3 regions of the Oerskovia sp. Root918 genome follow, and region 3 is predicted to be linked to each of the others. Evidence: riboswitches for the same ligand, from Rfam matches in the RefSeq annotation. Region 3 holds a riboswitch; each other region holds the start of a gene.
What was found. Region 3 has a riboswitch for thiamine pyrophosphate ahead of thiC (phosphomethylpyrimidine synthase ThiC). Riboswitches for the same ligand answer to the same signal wherever they lie in the genome.
Positions count from the first base shown of each region.

Region 1 (3,269 bases), on a different contig from region 3:
GAGTCGACGCCTCCGGACAGGCCGCAGATGACGCGCGCGTCGCCGACCTGCTCGCGGATGAGCGCGATCTGATCGGCGATGACGTTGCCCGGGGTCCAGTCGCCGGCGAGGCCCGCGCCCTGGTACAGGAAGTTCTCGAGAGCCTTCTGGCCCAGCGGGGAGTGCTTGACCTCGGGGTGCCACTGCACGCCGTAGAGGCGACGCCCGGTGTCCTCGAACGCTGCGACCGGGGAGCCGGCCGAGGTCGCGAGGACCTCGAAGCCCTCGGGGGCCGCGTGGACGGCGTCGCCGTGGCTCATCCAGGCGGTCTGCTGGTCGGGCGAGCCCGCGAGCAGCGCACCGGCCTGGCAGACCTCGACGGCCGTGCCGCCGTACTCGCTGAGGCCGGTCTGCGCGACCGTGCCACCGAGCGCCTTGGCCATGGCCTGGAAGCCGTAGCAGATGCCCAGGACGGGCACGCCGGCGTCGAACAGCGCGGGGTCCACGAAGGGCGCACCCTGCGCGTACACGGACGAGGGACCACCGGACAGGATGATCGCTGCCGGGTTCTTGGCGAGCATCTGCTCGACGGTGAAGGTGTGGGGGACGATCTCCGAGTACACCTTGGCCTCACGCACGCGACGCGCGATCAGCTGGGCGTACTGTGCGCCGAAGTCGACGACCAATACGGGCCGGGGGGCTGAGGGGGTGGGTGTCACCAGCCCAGGATAGTTGGCTCGGCGCCGATCCCCGGCATCGGTCCACGACGTGCGACGGGGATCACTGCGCGCGTCAGGCGGGCAGCCGTCCGCGCAGCTCGCGAGCGGCCCGCTCGGGGTCGGCCGCGCCCGTGATCGCACGCACCACGACGATGCGCTCGGCCCCCGCGTCGAGCACCTCGTCGAGCCGCGCGGCGTCGACACCGCCGATCGCGAACCACGGCGTGGTCGGCGCCGTCGCGGCGACCTGTCGCAGCAGGTCGAGCCCGACGGCGTCGCGCCCCGGCTTGGTCGGCGTCGCCCAGAGCGGTCCCACGCAGAAGTAGTCGACCTCGGGATCCGCCTCGGCGGCCGTGGCCTGGGCGAGCGAGTGCGTCGAGCGGCCCAGCAGCGGGCCCGCACCCAGGAGCGACCGCACCGCGGGCACGGGCAGGTCGCCCTGACCCATGTGCACCACCGGGGCTCCCGTCAGGAGGGCGACATCGGCCCGGTCGTTGACCGCCCACAGCGCCCCGTGCTCGGTCGCGACGCGCGCGACGACCTCCTGCAGCTCGAGCTCGCGCGCGACGTCGAGCCCCTTGTCGCGGAGCTGGACCACGTCGACCCCGCCCGCGAGCGCCGCGTGCAGGAAGTCCTCGAGGTCGCCGCGCTCCTCGCGGGCGTCGGTGCACAGGTACAGCCGGGCCGCCCGCAGGCGCTCGACGGCCGCCGGGCGGGCCCGCCCGGCAGGAGCCGTGGGGCTGGTGCGCTGGGGCGAGGTGTGCTGTCGGGGCTCGGCGTCGCCGGTCGGAGCAGTGGTCACGGCGCCCAGGATAGGCGCGGCCCGCCCGGGACACGGTCGCGGCGCAGCCCGTGGGCACGCCCCGAGCGTGGCCGGCGTGCGTTGTAGGGTGGCCGCGAAGCACGGGAGCCCCGCACGGGGCTGAGAGGGCGAGAGCCGACCGTCGAACCTGATCTGGGTCATGCCAGCGAAGGGAGCGAGCGCATGTGCGCAGCCCTGTCCACCGACCACCCCGCCCTGCCCGCGCGTCCGCCGGGGCGCGACGGGAGCCTGGGGGGCGCGGCGCCGTCGGGCCCCGTGAGGCGCGTCGCGCCCGGCGACCGGACGACGATCACCACGCCCGACGGCGCCACGGACGTCCTCGTCGTGGGCGGCGGCATCGTGGGGCTCACCGCGGCCTGGCGGGCCTCGCGTGCTGGCCTGCGCGTGACCGTCCTGGACCCGGCCCCGGGCGACGGCGCGACCCACGCCGCGGCCGGGATGCTCGCGCCCGTGACCGAGGCCGACTTCGGCGAGGAGACCGCGCTGCGCCTGGGCGCCGACTCGGCGGCACGGTGGCCAGCGTTCGCGGCCGAGCTCGAGGCGGACTCGGGGCTCGACGTCGGGCTGCGCGCGACCGGCACGCTCACGCTGGCCTACGACGGCGACGACCTGGCGCTCGGGCGCCGCGTGCGCGCGCTCCAGGAGGCCTGGGGGCTCGACTCGACCGAGATCTCGGTCGCGGCGGCGCGCGAGCGCGAACCGCTCGTCGGGCCGCGCGTGGCCGGTGCGTTCTGGGCACCGGGCGACCATCAGGTCGATCCCCGCGCGGTGCACCGCGCGCTGACCGCGGCTCTCGCGCGGGACCCGCGCGCCGCCGTCGTGCGCCGCCGGGCGGTCCGGCTGCTGCGCGCGTCCGGACCCGGCTCTCCCGTGACCGGGGCGCTCGACGACGCGGGCGTCGAGCACCGCGCGGGGACCGTGGTCCTCGCGGCGGGTGCGGACTCGGGGGACCTGCTCGCGGACGTCCCCGAGGTGTGCGCCCCGACCCGTCCGGTGAAGGGGCAGACGCTGCGGCTCGACGCCCCCGCGTGGTTCACGCTCGACCACGTGGTGCGAGGGATCGTGCAAGGGCGTCCGGTGTACGTCGTACCGCGTACGCCCGGGCCCGGCGGGCACCGCGAGGTCGTCGTCGGCGCGACGAGCGAGGAGCACCCCGACGACCGGCGCGCGACCGCGGGCGGCGTCTTCGCGCTCCTGCGCGACGCGCGCGCCCTGCTGCCCGGGCTCGACGAGCTGGCCCTCGTCGAGGTCACCCCGCGCGTGCGCCCGGGCACGCCCGACAACCTGCCGTTCCTAGGGCCCACCACCGTCCCCGGCCTGGTCCTCGCCACGGGCCACTACCGCAACGGCGTGCTGCTCGCCCCCGTCACGGGGGCAGCGATCGACGCGGTCCTGACCGGCCAGCCGCTGCCGCCCGCGGTCGCGGCGATCGACCCCCTGCGCTTCTCGCCCACCCCTACCCCCGCGAGATAGAGGGCTCGCGTCGAGGTAGCGGGGTGGGGCCCTCTACCCCGACGGCACACCTCTACCTCGGCTCCCACCTCCCGGAGGACCACATGACCCACCCGACTCCCCCGTCCACGACGACCGGCGCGCGGCCGACGACCCCTCCCGCAGGCATCACCGTGCACCCGCGCTCGACCGCGAGCGCCCTCGTCAACGGCGAGCCCTACCCGCTCACCGCCCCCACGACCGTCGCAGCGCTGGTCGCCGCGCTCCTGCCCGAGCTCGTCGGGGACACCGGGGAC
Region 1 is NZ_LMJG01000016.1:134,217-137,485, reverse strand. Features, by position in the region: gene guaA (glutamine-hydrolyzing GMP synthase) at 1-698, opposite strand, end outside; gene thiE (thiamine phosphate synthase) at 772-1,392, opposite strand; TPP riboswitch at 1,600-1,677, shown strand; gene thiO (glycine oxidase ThiO) at 1,684-2,994, shown strand; gene thiS (sulfur carrier protein ThiS) at 3,078-3,269, shown strand, end outside.
Region 1: it holds a riboswitch for thiamine pyrophosphate, as region 3 does, so the genes downstream of both, thiO (glycine oxidase ThiO) here and thiC (phosphomethylpyrimidine synthase ThiC) in region 3, are expected to answer to the same signal.

Region 2 (3,269 bases), on a different contig from region 3:
TGCCACAGCGTCAGCCCGATGATCCGCCAGGTCCGCGGCTCGGAGAACACCTCGGCGAAGCCGGAGAGGTCCAAGGAGGCGCCGGCAGCGTCCTGGGTGACGAACCCGCGCGCGATGAGCGTCACGACGGGCCACGCGAAGAACACCCCGAGGAAGAGCAGCGGCAGCCCGGCGGCGAGCCCCCACAGGAGGACCCGCCCGCCGCGCTGCACGGCCGCGGGCAGGCCGCGGCTCACGGGCATCGTGCTCAGCCGATCACCGTCGACGTCCACGCCTTGATCCACTCGTCGCGGTGGGCCGTGATGTCGGCGGGGGCGACCTCGAAGGGCGACGGGGACAGGGGCGCGAACTCGGCCCAGCCCTCGGGCAGCTCGGTGTCCGCGTCCGCCGGGTACATGTACATGTTGTCGGCGATGTCGGCCTGGAACGCGTCGCTCACGAGGAAGTCGACGAGCTTCTTGGCGCCCTCGGGGTTCTTGGCCCCGGTCAGCACGCCCGTGTACTCGACCTGGCGGAAGCACGTGTCGAGCAGCGCGCCCGTGGTGGTCTCGGTACCGTCCTCGGTGACCGTGAACGCGGGCGACGTCGAGTAGGACAGCACGAGGGGGCGTGGGCCCTTGCCCTCGGAGCCGGAGAAGTCGACGTAGTAGGCGTCGGACCACCCGTCGGCGACCTTGACGCCGTTGTCCTTGAGCTTGCTCCAGTAGCCCTCCCAGCCGTCCTCGCCGTAGGCGCCGACGGTCGCGAGCAGGAACGACAGCCCGGGCGACGAGGTCGCGGGGTTGGTCACGACGAGCAGGTCCTTGTACGCGGGCTCGGTCAGGTCGTCGAGCGTCGTGGGCTCGGGGATCCCCGCGGCCGAGAACCAGGCGTGGTCGACGTTGACGCAGACGTCGCCGAGGTCCACGGGGGTGAGCTCGCCGTCGCCCACGGCGTACTGGGTCGCCGAGTCGGCGAGGCCCGAGGGCGTGTAGGGCTCGAGCACGCCCTCGTCGATCGCGCGGGTCGCGAACGAGTTGTCGATGCCGAACACGACGTCGCCGAGCGGCGCGTCCTTGGTCAGGATGAGCTGGTTGACGAGCGCTCCGCCGTCGCCGGGAGCGACCTGCTTGACGGTCAGCCCGGACTCCTTCTCGAACGCGGCGAGGACGTCCTCGCTCACGTTGAAGGAGTCGTGCGTGACGAGCGTGACGGTGCTCGCCTCGGCGCTCGACGAGGTGTCGCCCGCGCCCGTGTCGGTCGTGCCGGCACAGGCCGTGAGGGCCAGCGCGCTGAGCCCGCCGACGAGGCCGAGGCCGATCGTGCGGGCGGTGCCGCGGCGGGTACTGATGGTGTTCATGTGTCCTCCTTGGACGTCACAGGAGGGGGACCTCGCGCACGGGAGGTCCCGTGAGCGAGGCTGGAGAAGCCCGACTTCCTCCACCGGTGCTAACCGGATCAGGTTCGAGGGTCTGCGGTGGTCCGCACTCTCAGCGCCTGTTGCCCGTTGTCTCCGGGCGGTCGGCGCTCCCCTGTCGTTCACCTGCGACTTTACACCGCGGTCCGACGGCGCAGGCAGGGGTCCGGCGTGTGGTCTCGCCCGGGGCGCGCCCCGCCCCGGGCGACGGCTACGGTGGGACCTGAGCTCCGCCGTCGGGCACCTTCACGACGCGCGGCGCGCCCCGCCCGCCTCACCCTCACCTGGAGGTCCACATGGCCGAGAACGAGCAGACCCTCACCGAGAAGGTCGCGACCGTCGCCCTGACGCTGGCCGCGGGCTGGGTCGCGCAGAAGGTCGTGAGCTTCGCGTGGGCCAAGGCCACGGGGCACGACGCCCCCAAGGACCTGGACGACCCCGAGGTCAGCATCATCAGCGCCGTCACCTTCGCCGCGGCCGCTGCGGCCGCGAGCGTGTTCGCCCGCCGTTTCGCGGGGCGCGAGGCCAAGCGCGTCGTGACGCGGCTCGCGGCCCGCGCGTCCTGAGGTCGGGGTCGGGCGGCTCCGGCGGGTCAGCGCCCGCCGCGTCACGGATGTTCCGTAGGGTGTCTCGATGCCCTCCTCTCCTGCCGCCCGACGCCGTCGCTCACCCCTCGTAGGAGGCCTCCTCGTCGTGGGGCTCGCACTGACCGGGTGCTCGTCGTCCGGGAACGGCTCCGAGGTGTCGCCCTCGCCGAGCGTGGCCCCGACCGCGGTCGCGCTGCCGGGCGGCACGGTCGGCAAGGCGGCCGCCTGGGTGCTCGAGGTGCTCAACGCGGACGCGTCCCCCGATGCCGCGACGCTCGATCGGCGGTTCGCCCGGACGTTCCTGGACCAGGTGCCCGCCGCCCAGCTCGTGCCCGTGCTGGACCAGCTCCGCGCGGACCGGGAATGGGTGCCGGTCTCGGTCGACGTCGTCGACGCGGGCGAGAAGCAGGCCGCGCTGACGATCGTCGGGGCGAGCGGGCAGTTCTTCACGATGCAGATCGGTGTCGACGCGGACAGCCGCATCGAGACCCTGTTCTTCGGCCCGGGCGACGACCCGCACCGCGAGCCCGCGGCGAGCTGGGACGAGCTGGGCGAACGCCTCGACGCCGTGGACGCGCAGAGCTCGCTGCTCGTGGCCCAGGTCCTGGACAACGGGACGTGCCAGGCGGTCGAGGAGGCTCCCGGCGGCTCGGACCCGGACGAGGTGCTGCCGCTCGGCTCGATCTTCAAGCTCTACGTGCTGGGCGCGGTGTCGCAGGCCGTCGAGGCCGGGACGCTGACCTGGGACGACGAGCTGACCGTGACCGACGACGTGCGGTCCCTGCCCTCGGGGCAGCTCCAGGACGCGCCCACGGGCACCGCGGTCACGGTGCGCGAGGCGGCCGAGCTCATGATCTCGATCAGCGACAACACCGCGACCGACCTGCTGGTCCAGGCCGTGGGGCGTGACGCCGTCGAACGCGCGCAGGCCACGCTGGGGCACGCCGACCCGTCGCTCAACACCCCGTTCCTCACGACCCGCGACGCGTTCGCGATCGCCTGGGGCTCGCCGTCGCAGGCCACCGGGTGGGCGGCGGCCGACACCGCGGGACGGCGCGCGATGCTCGACGCGCTGCCCGGCGGGCCCCTCGCCGTCGACCCCGCGGGAGTGACCACGCCCGTGTGGCAGGACGACGTCGACTGGTTCGCGACGTCGTCGGACCTGTGCGCCGCGCACGTCTGGTTGCACGACCGCGGCGAGCAGGACCCCGTGGTGCGCGAGGTGCTCTCGGCCAACCCCGGCATCGAGGTCGACACGACGGCGTGGCCCTACGTCGCGTTCAAGG
Region 2 is NZ_LMJG01000001.1:225,576-228,844, reverse strand. Features, by position in the region: gene ASE27_RS01010 (iron ABC transporter permease) at 1-242, opposite strand, end outside; gene ASE27_RS01005 (thiamine ABC transporter substrate binding subunit) at 248-1,339, opposite strand; TPP riboswitch at 1,398-1,523, opposite strand; gene ASE27_RS01000 (DUF4235 domain-containing protein) at 1,693-1,962, shown strand; gene ASE27_RS00995 (serine hydrolase) at 2,030-3,269, shown strand, end outside.
Region 2: it holds a riboswitch for thiamine pyrophosphate, as region 3 does, so the genes downstream of both, ASE27_RS01005 (thiamine ABC transporter substrate binding subunit) here and thiC (phosphomethylpyrimidine synthase ThiC) in region 3, are expected to answer to the same signal.

Region 3 (3,269 bases):
CGGACGGACTCGCACGATGCGGGCCGCGTCCGTGGTGTCCGAGGCGTGGCGCAGTGTCGCGACCGGCACGACCCGCGCGACCCTGTTCGCGGCGGTGCTCGTGGTGGTCGTCGGCGCGCTGGCCGCGGTCGACGTGCGGGCGATCGTCGGCGTTATCGAGGGAGCCCGCGAGTACCGTGACGCGGGCGCGAGCGTGCAGATCCTCGAGGCTACCGGGCAGGTCGACGGGGCACGCTGCGAGGCCCTCGCCAGGGTCGACGGCGTCAACGCGGCCGGCGCCCTGCGGACCGGGGAACCGCTGCGGGCGCTCAACCTCCCCTCGAGCGAGCTCACCGGCCTCGAAGCAACCCCTGGGCTGCTCGGCGCGCTCGACCGCGGACGGGTCGCCGGGGCGGGCCTGTGGCTGTCCGCGGACCTGGCCGAGGCGCTCGGCGCGGTCCCCGGTGACTCGATCGCGACGACCACCGGGCCCGCGCGGCTCGGCGCGGTCTACCCGTACCCCGACGACGGACGCGACCGCGCCCTGGGCTACGCAGCCGTCGCTCCCGTACCCGCCACGGGGCTGTTCGACTCGTGCTGGGTCGAGATCTGGCCCGTCGACCCCGAGACCGCGACGCTCCTGCGCACGACTGTCGTCGCCGACCCGTCCTCCGAGGTGCAACCCACCCAGAAGCAGCTCAACGGCCGGCTCGGTGCGACCTACGACGCGAGCGCCGAGTTCTCCGGCCGCCTGACCGAGCCCACCCCGATCGCCACGGCCGCCCTGGGCCTGGCCCTGGGATACGTCGCGATACGGCTGCGCCGCCTCGAGCTCGCCGCGGCCCTGCACGCCCGGGTCCCGCGTGCCGCCCTGACCTGGCAGATGCTCCTCGAGACCGCCGCCTGGACCGGTGCCGGGATCGTCGTGACCGTCCCCGCGCTGTGGTGGCTCGCGGGAGCCGGAGGTGACGGGCTCGCCACCGACCAGGTGAGCACCTGGATCATCGGCATGCGGACCGTCCTCGCCGGAGCAGGAGCGGTGCTCGTCGGGGCCGTGGCCGGGGCGCTCACGACCCGCGAGAAGCACCTCTTCAAGTACTTCAAGGAGAGGTGAGTACAGAGAGCTGCAAGATTCGTGAGGGGCCGGGACGGTGGGCTCGGGTGTGAGGAACAGCCGTAGAGTCGCCCACGCGTTCCAAGGTGAGGAACGACACTTGCTCGAGCGCGCGAGCAGGAATGTCATGGAAGAACCCCGCGACCGGCAGCGGTGCAACGGTCTATGGCGGGTGGGCATCTGCAAGGAGCATTTCTCAGACCGGCACGATCACGACCTCGTTGATCACCTACCGCTACCTCGACGTGGTTCACTGAGCGAACCCGATCTGTTCTGGCCAGGCCGACCTTGCGATGCAGGTCGGCCTGGCTGGCGTCGCCACTGGCCTGCTGAGTGTGCTGGTGGTTGGCTGTTCGGCGGCGCCTGTTGCCGACGAGGGTCAGTGGGTACCGGATGTCCTCGCGCTCGGGCAGGCGACGGACGTCGACTTGGTGAGGACGATCGCCGAGGACGGACAGATCACCGAGGTCGCTGCTCGAGCAGTGAGGCCGTGAGCGCCGAACGCGGGACAGGTGCGCCGACGCCCGGCGCCGTGCGCTACGGTGACGACCGCACGACCCAGCACCACCGCACCACCAGCACGACCCACAACTCCACACACCCACGGGAGCTCGCAGCAGCGAGCTGAGAGGGCGGCTCAGCGCCGCCGACCGTTCGAACCTGTTCGGATCATGCCGACGTAGGGAGAGAGCCATGAGCTCTGAGACCGCTGTGCCCACAACCACCGGGCCCGCCGCCGCTGCACCAGCTGCACCCACCGTGCCCGCCGCGACCACCGGGTCGTCCGCGCACACCATCACGACCGGACCCATCGCGGGGTCCGCCAAGGTCCACCACCCGGTCCCGGGCGCGGAGCACCTGCGCGTCCCCGAGCGCCGCGTGCTCCTGAGCAACGGCGAGCACCTGGACCTGTACGACACCTCTGGCCCCTACACCGAGTCGGACGACCCCGCGGCGTTCGACCTCGCGGGCGGCCTGCCCGCCCTGCGGGCGTCCTGGCTCCGGCCCGACGCCGTCCCCACCGAGCGCGGCACGGGCGGCGCCCGGACGCAGCTCGCCTGGGCGCGCGCCGGGGTCGTGACCGACGAGATGCGCTTCGTCGCTGCCCGCGAGGGCGTCGACGTCGAGCTCGTGCGCGACGAGGTCGCGCGTGGCCGGGCGGTGATCCCGGCCAACCGTCGGCACCCCGAGATCGAGCCCATGATCATCGGCAAGGCGTTCGGCGTGAAGATCAACGCGAACATCGGGAACTCGGCCGTGACCTCCTCGATCGAGGAGGAGGTCGAGAAGATGGTGTGGGCCGCGCGCTGGGGCGCCGACACCCTCATGGACCTCTCGACGGGCAAGGACATCCACGAGACCCGCGAGTGGGTGCTGCGCAACTCCCCGATCCCCGTGGGGACGGTGCCGCTCTACCAGGCGCTCGAGAAGGTCAAGGGGGACCCCGCGAAGCTCACGTGGGAGATCTACCGCGACACCGTGATCGAGCAGGCCGAGCAGGGCGTCGACTACATGACCGTGCACGCGGGCGTCCTGCTGCGCTACGTCCCGCTGACCGCGCGCCGTGTCACGGGCATCGTGTCCCGCGGCGGCTCGATCATGGCCGCGTGGTGCCTCGCGCACCACCAGGAGTCGTTCCTGTACACGCACTTCGCGGAGCTGTGCGAGATCCTGCGCGACTACGACGTCACGTTCTCGCTCGGCGACGGCCTGCGACCGGGGTCCATCGCGGACGCCAACGACGCGGCCCAGTTCGCTGAGCTGCGAACGCTGGGTGAGCTGACCAAGGTCGCGAAGTCCTACGGCGTGCAGGTCATGATCGAGGGCCCGGGGCACGTCCCCATGCACAAGATCGTCGAGAACGTGCGCCTCGAGGAGGAGCTGTGCGAGGAGGCGCCGTTCTACACGCTCGGCCCGCTCGCGACCGACATCGCGCCCGCCTACGACCACATCACGTCCGCGATCGGGGCCGCGATCATCGCCCAGGCCGGGACTGCGATGCTCTGCTACGTCACGCCCAAGGAGCACCTGGGGCTGCCCGACCGTGACGACGTCAAGACGGGGGTCATCACGTACAAGATCGCGGCGCACTCCGCCGACCTGGCCAAGGGGCACCCGCGTGCGCAGCTGCGGGACGACGCGCTGTCCCGTGCCCGGTTCGAGTTCCGCTGGCACG
Region 3 is NZ_LMJG01000015.1:154,173-157,441, reverse strand. Features, by position in the region: gene ASE27_RS15940 (hypothetical protein) at 1-1,093, shown strand, start outside; TPP riboswitch at 1,687-1,796, shown strand; gene thiC (phosphomethylpyrimidine synthase ThiC) at 1,787-3,269, shown strand, end outside.